One region of the Streptomyces sp. SLBN-118 genome, then DNA from elsewhere that is predicted to be linked to it. Evidence: riboswitches for the same ligand, from Rfam matches in the RefSeq annotation. Region 1 holds a riboswitch; the other holds the start of a gene.
The links. Region 1 has a riboswitch for S-adenosylmethionine ahead of thrC (threonine synthase). Riboswitches for the same ligand answer to the same signal wherever they lie in the genome.
Positions count from the first base shown of each region.

Region 2: it holds a riboswitch for S-adenosylmethionine, as region 1 does, so the genes downstream of both, FBY35_RS27270 (aminotransferase class V-fold PLP-dependent enzyme) here and thrC (threonine synthase) in region 1, are expected to answer to the same signal.

Region 1 covers NZ_VFNP01000002.1:3,557,808-3,565,048, reverse strand. The annotation lists gene FBY35_RS34750 (ABC transporter substrate-binding protein) at 115-1,386, shown strand; gene FBY35_RS34745 (DUF3263 domain-containing protein) at 1,424-1,660, shown strand; gene otsB (trehalose-phosphatase) at 1,670-2,518, shown strand; gene FBY35_RS34735 (trehalose-6-phosphate synthase) at 2,492-3,892, opposite strand; gene FBY35_RS34730 (glucosyl-3-phosphoglycerate synthase) at 3,974-4,912, opposite strand; SAM riboswitch class I at 5,058-5,185, shown strand; gene thrC (threonine synthase) at 5,203-6,486, shown strand; gene FBY35_RS34720 (MoaD/ThiS family protein) at 6,510-6,785, shown strand; gene FBY35_RS34715 (cold-shock protein) at 7,224-7,241, shown strand, end outside.
Region 2 covers NZ_VFNP01000002.1:1,882,013-1,889,253, reverse strand. The annotation lists gene trpD (anthranilate phosphoribosyltransferase) at 1-1,041, shown strand, start outside; SAM riboswitch class IV at 1,160-1,276, shown strand; gene FBY35_RS27270 (aminotransferase class V-fold PLP-dependent enzyme) at 1,481-2,938, shown strand; gene FBY35_RS27265 (Lrp/AsnC family transcriptional regulator) at 2,978-3,259, opposite strand; gene FBY35_RS27260 (rhomboid family intramembrane serine protease) at 3,256-3,978, opposite strand; gene FBY35_RS27255 (hypothetical protein) at 4,130-4,372, shown strand; gene FBY35_RS27250 (NYN domain-containing protein) at 4,408-5,769, shown strand; gene FBY35_RS27245 (C40 family peptidase) at 6,092-7,117, shown strand.

The DNA of each region.
Region 1 (7,241 bases):
AGTAGACCTCATACCTCGGGTTCATGGAAAATCGCAGCTCATCTCACAGGACGTCGCGAGGGACCGACTGGGACAAGACGGGCAACCAATCAGCAGAGGGTGGGGGGAAGAGCTGTGCATCAGCGCTTCTTGGGTCTGACCGCGGCAGTCGCCGCACTGGGAATGACGGTGGCCCTGACGGGCTGTGGCACCACCAGCGGTTCCGGCGATGTCACCCTCGAACTGGTCGCGGCGGACTACGACGTGTCCGGCGGCCAGAGCAGCAAGAAGTACTGGGCCGACCTCGCCGCCGAGTTCGAGAGGACGAACCCCGGTATCAAGATCGACGTCCGGATCGAGTCCTGGAACGACATCGACCGCAAGGTCGGCGAGATGGTCAAGGCCGGCAAGGCCCCCGACATCGCCCAGATCGGCGCGTACGCCGACTTCGCCGCGGCCGACAAGCTGTACTCCGCCGACCAGTTGCTCTCCATACCCGTGCAGTCCAACTTCCTCCGCCCGCTCACCGACGCCGGTGAGATGAAGCGCGTGCAGTACGGACTGCCGTTCGTCGCCTCGACCCGGCTGCTCTTCTACAACAAGAAGCTCTTCAAAGAGGCCGGGATCAAGAACGACCCCAAGACCTGGGACGACCTCGTCGAGGACGCGGAGAAGCTGAAGGACAACACGGACGCGAAGTACCCCTTCGCGCTGCCGCTGGGGCCGGAGGAGGCCCAGGCCGAGACCATGATGTGGCTGCTGAGCGGCGGTGACGGGTACACCGACACCGTCGGCAACTACTCCATCGACTCCGAACAGAACATCGCCACCTTCACCTGGCTGAAGACGAAGCTGGTCGACAAGAAGCTCACCGGACCGGTCGCCCCCGGCAAGCTGAACCGCAAGGACGCCTTCGCCGCCTTCACGCGCGGGGAGGTCGGCATGCTCAACGGCCACCCCTCCCTGATGCAGGAGGCCGAGAAGGCCGGAGTCGACGTCGGCAAGGTGGCGCTGCCCGGTACCAGCGGCAAGGCGAAGGCCGCGATGGGCGTCGCCGACTGGATCATGGGCTTCAAGGAGAACGGCCACCGCGTCGAGATCGGCAAGTTCCTGGACTTCGTGTTCAGCGACAAGAACGTCCTCGACTTCGCGGGCCAGAACGACCTGTTGCCTGTGACGGTCTCCGCCTCCGAGGCGATGGCCGCGGACCCCGAGCACAGGGAGCTCAAGGAGTTTCTGGAAGAGCTTCCCACCTCGGTGCTTCCACCGGTCGGCAAGACCTCGTGGGCGGCGGTGAGCGAGAACATCAAGAAGAACATCGGCAAGGCGGTGGAGCCCGGCGCCAACCCGGCGTCCGTCCTCGGCCGCATCGGCCGCGCCGCCTCCGCCGCCCAGAACGCCGAGTAGTCACACCCCTCGACCGGCCGCCGATAGGTTGGATCGTATGACCGACGACCAGACGCTCTCCGAGCGCGACCGCGCCGTTCTGGCCATGGAGCACCGCTCCTGGCCGGGACCTGGCGCCAAGGAGCGCGCCATCAGGGAGCAGCTCGGCATCTCCCCGGTCCGCTACTACCAGCTGCTCAACGCCCTCATCGACGACGAGCGCGCCCTCGCCCACGACCCCGTCACGGTCAACCGGCTCCGTCGAGTCAGGGACGACAGGCGAAGTCGCCGATAGGGTCGGGGCATGGGCAGCTCCCCGTACGCGCATTCCCTGCCGACGCCGTCCACCGCCGCCGGCCGTGACGGTCTCGCCGCGATTCTCGACCGGCCGCACAAAACCGTCGTCGGCCTCGACTTCGACGGCACTCTCGCCGAGATCGTGCCCGACCCCGAACAGGCGCGCGCCCACCCCGGCGCCGTTCCCGCGCTCGCCGCGCTCGCGCCACGGGTGGCGTCCGTCGCGGTGATCACCGGACGCCCCGCGGGCGTTGCCGTACGCTACGGCGGCTTCGCCGGAGTTCCCGGCCTGGACCATCTCGTGGTCCTCGGCCATTACGGCGCCGAGCGCTGGGACGCCGCGACCGGCACGGTCAAAACCCCGGCCGCGCATCCCGGCGTCGCAGCCGCGCGTGCCGAACTGCCCGGATTCCTCGACGGCATCGGAGCCTGGCAGGGAGCCTGGATCGAGGAGAAGGGCCAGGCCGTCGCGGTCCACACGCGCCGCGCCGCCGACCCGCAGGCGGCCTTCGACGCCCTGCGCCGTCCGCTCGGCGAGCTTGCCGCCCGGCACGGACTGATCGTCGAGCCGGGCCGCATGGTCCTGGAGCTGCGCCCGCCGGGCGTCGACAAGGGCGTGGCACTGGCCCAGTACATCCGCGACATGGACGCCGACGCGGTCCTGTACGCAGGGGACGACCTCGGCGATCTGCCCGCCTTCGCCGTCGTGGAGAAGCTCCGCACGGACGGCATCCCCGGCCTGCTGGTGTGCAGCGGCAGCGCGGAGGTGCCGGAGGTCGCGGACCGCGCGGACCTGCTGCTGCCGGGTCCCGCTGCCGTCGTCGAATTCCTAGGAGCCCTCGCGCAGCGCCTGTAGCTGGTCGAGGAACCACTGCTGCGGCGGCAGCGCGGTCGCCGCAGCAGCCAGCCGCTTGGTGCGCCCGGCCCGTTCGTCGTGGGGCATGGACAGCGCTTCGTGCAGCGCGTCGGCGGTGCCCGTCACGTCGTACGGATTCACCGGCACCGCGTCCTCGCCCAGCTCCTCGTGCGCCCCCGCCTCGCGCGACAGCACCAGCGCGCAGCCGTCGTCCGAGACGACCGGGATCTCCTTGGCGACCAGGTTCATGCCGTCCCGGATCGGGTTGACCAGCGCGACGTCGGCGAGGCGGTACGCGGCCAGGGAGCGGGCGAAGTCGTCCTTCACATGGAGGACGACCGGGCTCCATGTCGCCGTCCCGTACGTGGAGTTGATCTCGTCGGCGACGCGCTGGACCTGAGCCGTGTAGTCGCGGTACACGGCCAGATCCTGCCGTGAGGGATACGCGAAGGCGACATGGACGACCCGCTCACGCCACTCGGGCCTCGTGTCCAGGAGGTGCCGGTAGGCCAGCAGTCCGCGCACGATGTTCTTGGACAGCTCGGTGCGGTCCACGCGCACGATCGTCTTGCGCCCGGGGCCGACCTGTTCGCGCAGCGCGGCCAGCCGTTCCTCCACATCGGGCCGGTGCGCGCGCTCCCGCAGGAAGTCCGCGTCCGCGCCGAGACCGTGCACCCCGATCCGGGTGCCCGAGGGGATGCCGGGGCCCAGCACGGTGTGGCAGCAGTCGGTGAATGCCTGTGCCCAGCGGCGGGTGAGGAACGCGGCCCGGTCGGCGCCGAGGATGCCGCCGAGCAGCTGGGCCGCGATGTCGTCGGGCAGCATCCGGAAGTAGTCGACGGGGGCCCACGGCGTGTGCGAGAAGTGCCCGATGCGCAGGTCCGGGCGGTGGGCGCGAAGCATGCGGGGCACCAGTGCCAGGTGGTAGTCCTGCACCAGAACGGCGGCGCCCGGCGCTGCCGCCTCGGCCAGCGCATCGGCGAAGGCGCGGTTGTATGCCTCGTAGGAGGCCCACTGGCGGCGGAACTCCGCGTCGAAGACCGGCTCCAGCGGCGTCTGGTAGAGCATGTGGTGGACAAACCACAGCACCGAGTTCGCGATCCCGTTGTACGCGTCGGCGAACACCCCGGCGTCGATGTCGAGCATCCGCACCCCGGGCTCGGCAACCCCGCGACGTACGGCCTCGCGGTCGCCGTCGCCGAGCGCGGCGCACACCCACAGCGCCTCGGACTCGGAGTCGATCGCCGACAACCCGGAGACCACGCCGCCCCCGCCGCGGCGGGCGTTCAGTGAACCGTCCTGTTGAAGCGTGTATGTGACCGGGCCGCGGTTCGAGGCGACCAGGACCTGCGCTGCAGGCTGCTCGGAGACCATGTGCCGAAACCTAGCCCTTCCTGTAACCCCTCAAACGTGCGTACGGCCGGACTGCGCCACCCGGCGCCGCACTCGGCGTGTTCATGCTGCGTGCCTCGCCGCGTACTCGCCGATCTCGCGCATCGGTGGCCGCTCTTCCGTGTCCACCGCGTGCGTCCGGGGTACGAAGCCCCCCTCGGCCCGCTCGAACTGCGTGAGCGACGGCCGCACCAAATGGCCCCTGGACAACCGCAGTTGGGCGGTCCGGTAGATCGCCGCGGCCATCCGTCCCAGCGCCTGACCGTCCTGGTGACGGTGCTTGCGCGAACCGACGTCCACCTGTGCCATCGCGTCGAGACCGGCCGTGTGCAGCGTGTCGACGAGCAGGCCCAGCTCGACTCCGTACCCCACGGGGAAGGGAAGCCGCTCGAGGAGCGAGCGCCGCGCCGCGTACTCCCCGCCCAGCGGCTGCACGAACCCGGCGAGCTGCGGCCAGTGCAGATTCAGCAGCGGCCGCGCCACCAGCTCGGTCACCCGGCCGCCCTGACCTGCGTGGTCGCCGAGCGGCCTGTCGTACATCGCCTTGACGAACTGCACCGCGGGATCGGTCAGCAGCGGCCCCACGATCCCGGAGACGAAATCGGCCGAGAACTCGCGCAGATCCGCGTCGACGAAGCAGACGACGTCACCGCTGGTGACCATCAGCGAGCGCCACAGCACCTCGCCCTTGCCCTGGACCGCCGGTATCCGGGGCAGGATCTCGTCCCGGCGCACCACGCGCGCACCGGCCGCCGCGGCCACCTCGGCCGTACGGTCGGTCGACCCGGAATCGACGACGACGAGCTCGTCGACGAGCGGAACCGCCTCCATCAGCTCCCGCCGGATCACGGAGACGATCTCGCCGACCGTCTCCTCCTCGTCGAGCGCGGGCAGGACGACGCTGATGGTCGTACCGCGCTTGGCGGACATCAGCCGGCCGAGCGGGCGGTCGGCCAGGGACCAGGAACGCCTGCTCAGCCAGCGTTCCACCTCTTCCAGCACGTGCTCGTCTCCCTCTGACATCGCTGTTGTGTGATCCGTCTCGCGGTTCGGACGACTATCTCAACCATCCAGGCCTTCGGTTACAGTCTTGAACAACGCGGATGGCCGTCGCATGTCGGGGGACGTCACGCTGACAATCGAATACCGCTCATCCAGAGGGGCAGAGGGAACGGCCCGTTGAAGCCCCGGCAACCCTCCCGCCGACCGCGAGGTCACGGTGGGGAAGGTGCCAATTCCGTCTCGTGGCGAAATGCGTCGCGAGGAAGATGAGGAGAAAGGGCCTCGCCACCATGGCTGTGCAGACTGCCACAAGCACCACCTCCGTGAACCTCGGTCCCGCCGCGGCGCTCTCGTGCCGCGAGTGCGGAGAGCGTTTCGACCTTGGCCCGATCTTCGCCTGTTCCTCCTGTTTCGGACCGCTCGAAGTCGCGTACGACCTGCCGGCGGATGACACCGAGGCGCTGAGGAAGCGGATCGAAGCAGGTCCGGACAACATCTGGCGCTACGCCCCCCTGCTGCCCGTTCCCGCCGACGTGGCCGAGAAGCCGAACATCAACCCCGGCTTCACCAAGCTCGTCAAGGCCGACAACCTCGCCCGCGAGCTGGGCGTCACCGGCGGCCTGTACATCAAGGACGACTCCGGCAACCCGACGCACTCCTTCAAGGACCGTGTCGTCGCGATCGCCGTCGAGGCCGCGCGGGCCTTCGGTTTCACGACTCTGTCCTGCTCCTCCACCGGCAACCTCGCCGGCGCGGTGGGTGCGGCCGCGGCCCGGGCGGGCTTCCGCTCCTGCGTGTTCATTCCGCACGACCTGGAGCAGGGCAAGGTCGTCATGGCCGCGGTGTACGGCGGCGAGCTGGTCGGCATCGAGGGCAACTACGACGACGTCAACCGCTTCTGCTCCGAGCTCATCGGCGACCCGTTGGGCGAGGGCTGGGGCTTCGTCAACGTCAACCTCCGCCCCTACTACGGCGAGGGCTCCAAGACACTCGCGTACGAGATCTGCGAGCAGCTCGGCTGGCGGCTGCCCGACCAGATCGTCGTCCCGATCGCATCCGGCTCGCAGCTCACGAAGATCGACAAGGGTCTGCAGGAGCTGATCAAGCTCGGCCTGGTCGAGGACAGGCCCTACAAGATCTTCGGCGCCCAGGCCGAGGGCTGCTCGCCGGTGTCGACGGCCTTCAAGGCCGGGCACGATGTCGTACGCCCGCAGAAGCCGAACACCATCGCCAAGTCGCTGGCCATCGGCAACCCCGCCGACGGCCCCTATGTGCTGGACATCGCGCGCCGCACGGGCGGCGCGGTCGAGGATGTCAACGACGAGCAGATCGTCGACGCGATCAAGCTGCTCGCCCGGACAGAGGGCATCTTCGCGGAGACCGCGGGTGGCGTGACCGTGGGTGTGGCGAAGAAGCTGATCGAGCAGGGTGTGCTGGACCCGGCGCTGACCACGGTCGTGCTCAACACCGGCGACGGTCTCAAGACCCTCGACGCCGTCGCCCCGACGACAGGTCCCACGGCGACCATCCGCCCGAGCCTGGAGGCGTTCCGCGACGCCGGCCTGGCCCGCTGACTACCTACGGAAGGCAGAACACCATGAGCGTGAACGTCCGCATCCCCACCATTCTCCGTACGTACACGGGCGGTCAGGCCGAGGTCCCGGCGGAGGGCGCCACGCTCTCCGAGGTGATCGCGGACCTGGAGAAGAACCACACGGGCATCGCCGCGCGCGTCCTGGACGACCAGGGCAAGCTGCGCCGCTTCGTGAACGTCTACGTCAATGACGACGACGTCCGTTTCGAGCAAGGTCTCGAGACGGCGACCCCGGACGGTGCGGGCGTTTCGATCATTCCCGCCGTCGCCGGCGGCTGAGCCACCCGGCGTCAGCACCCGCGGCGTCAGCCGCTGATTGACACAGTGCCCCCTCCGCAAGAGAAGCGGAGGGGGCAATTCTCTATGGTTGAGCGCGGTACAGTTGGGGAAGGCCCCTCCGCTGCTTGTGCCGACCGCATATGAGAATGCGCCCTGGCCCCTCAAGAAGCAGTCAATGTGTTCGATCGAAATGCACTCGTAAGTGCCATTTGCCGGGCCCGACTTGCCCCGGATTTTCTTGAATTCGGTTCAATCATCCGATCGCCTGTGCTCAGATTTCTCGTCTGATTGACCTGTTGCAGAGGGCAGTTGGGCAGATACATTCAGCCGCGGTCGACGCGTTCCGGCGCACACTCTCCTTCCTGTCGGGAGGGTGAGGTCTGACCCGGGTCCGCGAAGTGCGGTCCTGTGCAAGGGCCAGTAATAGGGGAGTTAGGCATGGCTCAGGGCACCGTC
Region 2 (7,241 bases), 1.7 Mb from region 1:
GGCGACAGCGTGGCGGCCCACTCCTGGCCGGGCGTGCTGGAGGCACTCCTCAGCAACCGCGACCAGAGCGCCGACGCCACCGCATGGGCCATGGACCGCATCCTCAGCGGCGAGGCGACGAACGCCCAGATCGCCGGCTTCGCGGTGGCCCTGCGGGCCAAGGGCGAGACGGTCGAGGAGATCGCCGGTCTCGTACGGACCATGTACGCGCACGCGAACCTGATCGAGGTGCCCGGGCCCAGCGTCGACATCGTCGGCACGGGCGGCGACGGCGCCAAGACCGTGAACATCTCCACCATGTCCGCGATCGTGGTCGCCGGGACGGGCGCGAAGGTCGTCAAGCACGGCAACCGCGCCGCGTCCTCGGCGAGCGGCGCCTCCGACGTACTGGAGAAGCTCGGGGTCAATCTGGAACTGACTCCGCAGCGGGTCGCCCAGGTCGCCGAGGAGGCGGGGATCACCTTCTGCTTCGCGGTGAAGTTCCACCCGGCGCTCAGGCATGTGGCGGCCGCGCGCAAGGAGCTGGGCATCCGTACCACGTTCAACTTCCTGGGCCCGCTCACCAACCCGGCCAGGGTCAAGGCCCAGGCCACCGGTGTCGCGGACGCCCGGATGGCGCCGATCATGGCCGGGGTGCTGGCCGAGCGCGGATCCTCGGCGCTGGTCTTCCGGGGCGACGACGGGCTGGACGAGCTGACGACGACGGCCACGTCGCGCGTGTGGGTGGTGCGGGACGGGACGGTGCGCGAGGAGGCCTTCGACCCGCGGGACATCGGCATCGACCTGGTGCCCGTGGAGGCCCTGCGGGGCGCGGACGCCTCGTTCAACGCGGATGTCGCGCGACGGCTGCTGAGCGGTGAGACCGGGCCCGTACGGGACGCGGTGCTGCTGAACGCGGCCGCGGCGCTCGTCGCTCTCGCGCCTGGGGAGGGGCCGCTCGCCGGGCAGATCTCGGCGGGGATGGCCAAGGCGGCGGAGTCGATCGACTCGGGCGCGGCGAAGGCGGCGCTCAAGCGGTGGGTGGCCGCGAGCAACGCGTAGTACGTCCTGTGGGCCCGGGACTTCGGGGCGCGGGGGACCGGGGCACAGCTCCGGGTCCCGCGTCCCGGGATGCGGACACGGTTTGCGGCGGCGCGAACGGCTGGCATACTTCTCGGCAGGTCATGAGTGACAGCGATTAGGCCCCGGCCCGCTGTCCGGCAACCCTCCGTCCGTGGCGGGGTGCCCCGGGTGAAGACCAGGCCGTGGGCAGCGAGGTCTGCGGCAAGCGCGGACCCCTGCACACCCTGGGGTCCTGGTCCTCAAGGGAGCAGTCTCGTGAGCAAGCGAATGCGATAGGGCTTCTGCGGCCCCCACTTCAGTACGCCTCCGCACGGCGATCGCCGTGCAGTCGAGGCAACCCCCGTGCGTCGAGCGGCCGTTGAGCGCCCGTACGGGTCTGCCGAAGCAAATTCGCCTTGTCCTGCCGGGAGATACCGCCATGTCCGCACGCCCGAACGCCGCTGTCACCGCCGCGTCTTCTGCCTCCTCCGCCGCGTCCGCCGTCTTCGACTCCTCCGCCTGCCCCGTCTCCGACTCCTCCGCCCGCTCCGGGTCCGCGGACCCCGCCTGTGCGGCGCCGCTGCCGGTGCTCGGCCGCGATGTGACCGTCCCGCTCGTGACCGGCGGCGAGGTCACCTACGCCGCCCTCGACTACGCGGCCAGCGCCCCTGCCCTGCAGCGGGTGTGGGACGACGTCGCCGCGTACGCGCCCTACTACGGCAGCGTCCACCGCGGCGCCGGGTACCTCTCGCAGCTGTCCACCGACCTCTTCGAGAACAGCCGTGTCGCGGTCGCCGAGTTCCTCGACTGCCGCCCGGGCGACCAGGTCGTCTTCACCCGGTCGACCACGGACTCCCTCAATCTGCTGGCGTCCGTGCTCCCCGCGGACTGCGAGGTCTTCGTCTTCGAGACCGAACACCATGCCTCGCTGCTGCCCTGGAGGTCCTCCCGGGTGACCTGTCTCAGCGCCCCGCGCACCCCGGCCGAGGCGGTCCGCACGCTGGAGCACGCGCTCGCCGCCCGCGACCCGTACGGCCCCGCGCTGGTCTGCGTGACAGGCGCGTCGAACGTCACCGGTGAACTGTGGCCGGTCAAGGAGTTGGCGGCCGCGGCGCACGCGCACGGCGCGCGGATCGTCCTGGACGCGGCTCAGCTCGCCCCGCACCACCCGGTCTCCGTGCAGGACCTGGACGTCGACTGGGTTGCCTTCTCCGGGCACAAGCTGTACGCCCCGTTCGGCTCGGGTGTGCTCGCGGGCCGTGCGGACTGGCTGCAGGAGGCAGAGCCGTACCTCGCGGGCGGCGGTGCCTCGCGCAAGGTGGCCCGCCGCGCGGACGGCGGCGTGGACGTCGACTGGCACACAACGGCGGCCCGCCACGAGGCCGGCTCGCCGAACGTCATCGGGGTCTACTCCATCGCCTCCGCCTGCAAGGCGCTCACCGAGGCCGGTTTCGACCGGCTCGTCGCGCGGGAGCAGCAGCTTGTGGCGACGGTGCGCGCGGGTCTCGCGGAGGTCCCGGAGGTGAAGGTCCTCTCGCTCTTCGGCGACGAGGCCCCACGCGTCGGCGTCATCTCGTTCGTGGTCGAGGGCTGGAACAGCTCGCACTTCGCCGCGGCGCTCTCGGCGGAGTACGGCATCGGCGTCCGGGACGGCCTGTTCTGCGCCCATCCGCTTCTGCGCACCCTGCTCGGCACCGACCCGCAGGACCCGGGCGAGTGCGGCGCCCCGGAGGCCGAGCCGGGCCGGCCCTCGCTCAACGCGATCCGGGTCAGCTTCGGGGCGGGTACGCCGGACGAGCACGTGGAGCGCTTTGTACGGGCGGTCAGGGAACTGGTCACGGACGGCGCGAAGTGGACCTACCGCACGGAGGACGGCCGCTGCGTCCCGGCGGTCTGACCAGGGGCTCGGCCCCGGCTGCCGGAAGGCCCGGAGGCGCTACGCGTCGAGGCCGATCGCGAACGCCGCCTCCAGGTCGTGCTGGGAGTACGTACGGAACGCGACATGCGTGTCCGTACCCTCCACCCCCGGGATCTTGCTGATCCGGCCGGGGATGACGTCCGCCAGGTCGTCGTGCTTGGCCACCCGCACCATGGCGATGAGGTCGTACGTGCCGGTGACCGAGAAGACCTCGCTCACGCTGTCGAGCGCGGCGATCGACTCGGCGATCTCGGGGATGCGGTCCACACTGGTCTTGATGAGCACGATCGCGGTGATCACGGCTGGCGTTCTCCCTCAGTGGCCGCTGCTTGGGCCTTCACTCTAGTACCACGGCGGAAGCGTCCCCAGGCGTACAGAAACCCGACTCCGAACCCCACCAGATGCGCCAGATACGCCACCCCCGGGCCGCTGCCCGCGCCCTGGGCGGCCAGCCACTGCAGGACGAACCAGAAGATCAGCACGATCCACGCGGGGAAGCGAAGCGGCAGGAAGAAAAGGAATGGGAAGAGACTGGTGACCCGGGCCTTCGGGAAGAGGTACAGGAACGCGCCGAGCACCCCCGAGATCGCCCCGGACGCTCCCACCAGGGTCTGATCGGATTCGGCGTTGGCCACCGCGTAGGCGAGCAGGGCGAGGTAGCCGCAGCCGGCGTAGAAGAGGGCGAACTCCAGCCGTCCGATGTGTTCCTCGGCCATCGCCCCGAAGACGTAGAGGAAGAGCATGTTGCCGAGCAGGTGCAGCCAACTGCCGTGGACGAAGAGGGCGGTGAACGGGGTGCGGAGGGCGCCGGGGGAGCCGCTGATCAGTTCGGCGGGGATCACGCCCCACCGCTCGAAGTACCCGCTCTGCGCGGCGAGCAGCGCGTCATCGGTGCCGTACACCGGATTGAGGCCTGAGACCGGACTGATCACGAACACGGCACAACATACGGCGATCACGCCGTATGTCACCGCGGGCCCGGTGACCGCGCCCCGGACCGCACCCCGCCAACCGATCATGGACAGAGCATGGCGTAGGGGGACCGAACGGTACAGGGTGCCTCGCCGCATCATGGGGTACCTGCGAGGCCGTAGGGTTACGGGCAGTACACCCGCAGTTCGACGGCGCACGGCGGCATCCGCACCACGCACGACGAAAGAGGACGGCACGATGACGACGGTTCCCTCGCCGACCGCCACGACCCGCTGGCGCTGCATGCTCTGCGGCAACCTCACGCGCTTCGACGTCACCCGCTCCTCCAAGGTCGTCGAGTACGTCCATCTGGACCTGGCCGGGGAGCCGACGGTCGAGGAGCGCGAGGTGGTCAGTGAGACCATCGAGTCGGTGCGCTGCCGTTGGTGCAACGCGGTGGACCGGATCGAGCTGGTGGACAGGCCGGGCGCCGGCTCCTGAGGGAGCGGCCCGAAAGGGTAGTGGGGTGACGGATCGTGGAGCAGCCTGAGAACGGCGCGGAGCCGGCCAGTGCGGCCGGTGACGCGGCCGAGGCTCTCGACCGCCCGCTGCCGGAGGGCGTACGGCGCAGAGTCGTCGCGCTGATCTCGGACGCGTTCGGCGGACTGACCGTCGCCGAACTTCCCACCCAGCTGCGGCAGTACGCCCGATTCACCCCGACTCGTCGGGCCAAGTTCGCGGGCAATGCGATGGCCGCCGCCCTGGAGGGCGACCCGGTTTTCCGCCGGCGCATCGGCGAGCGGCTCAGCCAGGCGCAGCCGGAGCTGTCCGCCGCGCTGGAGTCCGGATCACCTCCCGCGGCCGCCGATCCGGTGGATGTTGCGGCCGCGGCATATGTCCTGCGGCCCACCGGATGGGTGAAACTTGTCGCCGCCGCGGGCGAGGAGGCCCAGCGCGCCGATGCCGAGCGCGCGGACGAGGCGGGCCGGCGGGAGCTGGAGCGGCTGCGGGAGGAGCTCACCGAGGCGCGCGGGCTGATCAAGAGCGAGAGCGAGCGGCTGCGTACGGAGCTGGAGGCGGCTCGCAAGGAAGCCGAATCGCTTCGCCGCAGGCTGCGCAGCGTCGAGAACGACATGAAGCGCGCCGCTGCCGCCCTGCGCCGCAGGGACGCCGACATCGAGGTCATCAAGTCGGAGGCCGCCGCCCAGGTCTCGGCTGCCGAGAGCGAGAGCCGGCGGCTCAAGGCGCGCCTCGGCGAGGCGGAGGCGGCGGTCGAGGCGGGCCGCCGGGCAGCCCGCGAGGGCCGCTCGGTCGAGGACATGCGGCTGCGGCTGCTGCTGGACACGGTCCTCGACGCGGCCCAGGGGCTGCGCCGCGAACTGGCCCTGCCGCCCGCCGCCCTGCACCCCGCCGACACGGTCGACGCGGTCGAGCCGGGCCGGATGTCCCCCAAGGACATCGCGGCCCGCGCGCTTTCCGAGACCGATCCCGCGCTGCTCGACCAGCTGCTCGCGCTGCCGCAGGCGCATCTGGTGGTGGACGGCTACAACGTGACCAAGACCGGCTATCCGGCGATGCCTTTGGAGAAGCAGCGGCTGCGGCTGCTCGGCGGGCTCTCGGTCCTCGCGGCGCAGACAGGCGCCGAGATCACCTGTGTCTTCGACGGGGCCGAGCTGGCGGCCCCGGTGCTGCTCGCGCCGCCGCGGGGGGTGCGGGTGCTGTTCTCAAAGCCGGGTGTGACCGCCGACGAACTGATCCGCCAGCTCGTCCGCGCGGAGCCGCCGGGCCGGCCCGTGGTGGTGGTCTCCACCGACCGCGAGGTCGCCGACGGAGTGGCGAAGGCGGGCGCCAGGCCCGTCGCGTCCGTCTTGTTGCTGAAGCGGCTTTCGCGGGTCTAAATAACTCCCGTACCTAATGCCCGAATTCGACCTGTCTTGACTGAACGTAGTGTCAAGTGGCCACTACTACGCGTGTGATGCGAGTAAAGAATGCGCTCGGCGGCTGAGATTTTTCTCGACAGGATTTGAACTGATCACAAGAAGGTCACTAGGGTCGGGCCTCGAACCTTCGCGCGGTTGATCGCCCACCCGGGGCGGACAGTGAAGGTACCGCCGAATCTGTGCAGTTCAGCCTGTTTTGCGGGGGTGCTGAACGTGCGGAGCCGGGGATTCAACCCCCCACAGCCCGGTAGGCGGCTCGAGGAAGAAGGAGCTCGCCTTCGTGGCGTCCCACCGTCGACCCAAGCAGCCGAGCCGCACCCGCGTGACCGTGCTCACCGCGACCGCCGCCGCGGCCGTCGCTCTGACCTCCCAGGCCGCCCAGGCCCAGCCGAAGCCGAGCAAGAGCGAGGTCAAGGAGAAGGTCGACAAGCTCTACGAAGAGGCTGAGGCGGCCACCGAGAAGTACAACGGTGCCAAGGAGCAGCAGTCCAAGCTCCAGAAGCAGGTCGACGCGATCCAGGACAAGGTCGCCCGCGGCCAGGACGAGCTCAACACCCTGCGCGACGGCCTCGGTTCGGTGGCCAGCGCCCAGTACCGCTCCGGCGGCATCGACCCCGCGGTGCAGCTGTTCCTCTCCTCGGACCCGGACACCTACCTGGACAAGGCCTCCGCGCTGGACCAGCTGGGCGCCAAGCAGACCGAGGCGCTGAACGAGATCCAGGCCAAGCAGCGGACGCTCGCGCAGCAGCGCAAGGAGGCCCAGGACAAGCTGGGCGACCTCGCCGACACGCGCAAGCAGCTGGGCGCCAAGAAGAAGGAAGTCCAGACCAAGCTCGCCGCCGCGCAGAAGCTCCTCAACTCGCTGACCGCGCAGGAGCGCGCCGCGCTCTCCGCCGACGAGTCCCGCGCAAACCGTGACAACTCGCGCGCGGACCTCGGTAACTCGGTCCCCGCCTCGCAGCGTGCGGGCGCAGCCTTCGCGGCCGCGCAGAGCAAGATAGGTTCGCCGTACGTCTACGGCGCCTCGGGTCCCAGCTCCTTCGACTGCTCGGGGCTGACCTCCTGGGCGTACTCGCAGGCCGGTGTCTCCATACCGCGCACCTCCCAGTCGCAGGCCAACGCCGGTACGCGTATCTACTCGCAGAGCGGGCTCCAGCAGGGCGACCTGGTCATCTTCTACGGCGACATGCACCACGTCGGCCTCTACGCGGGCAACGGTCAGGTGCTGCACGCCCCGAAGCCCGGTGCCAGCGTGCGCTACGAGTCGATCAACAACATGCCGTTCCAGTTCGGCGTGCGTATCTGACACGCGCCGCGCCCGCCCAAACGGGCGAATTGCGTCAACTGCCGCTGACGTCGCGCCCCGCCGGTGACCTGTGGTCTCCGGCGGGGCGTCACTTTGTGTGCCCGCAGTGGTCTTTGGACGCTGT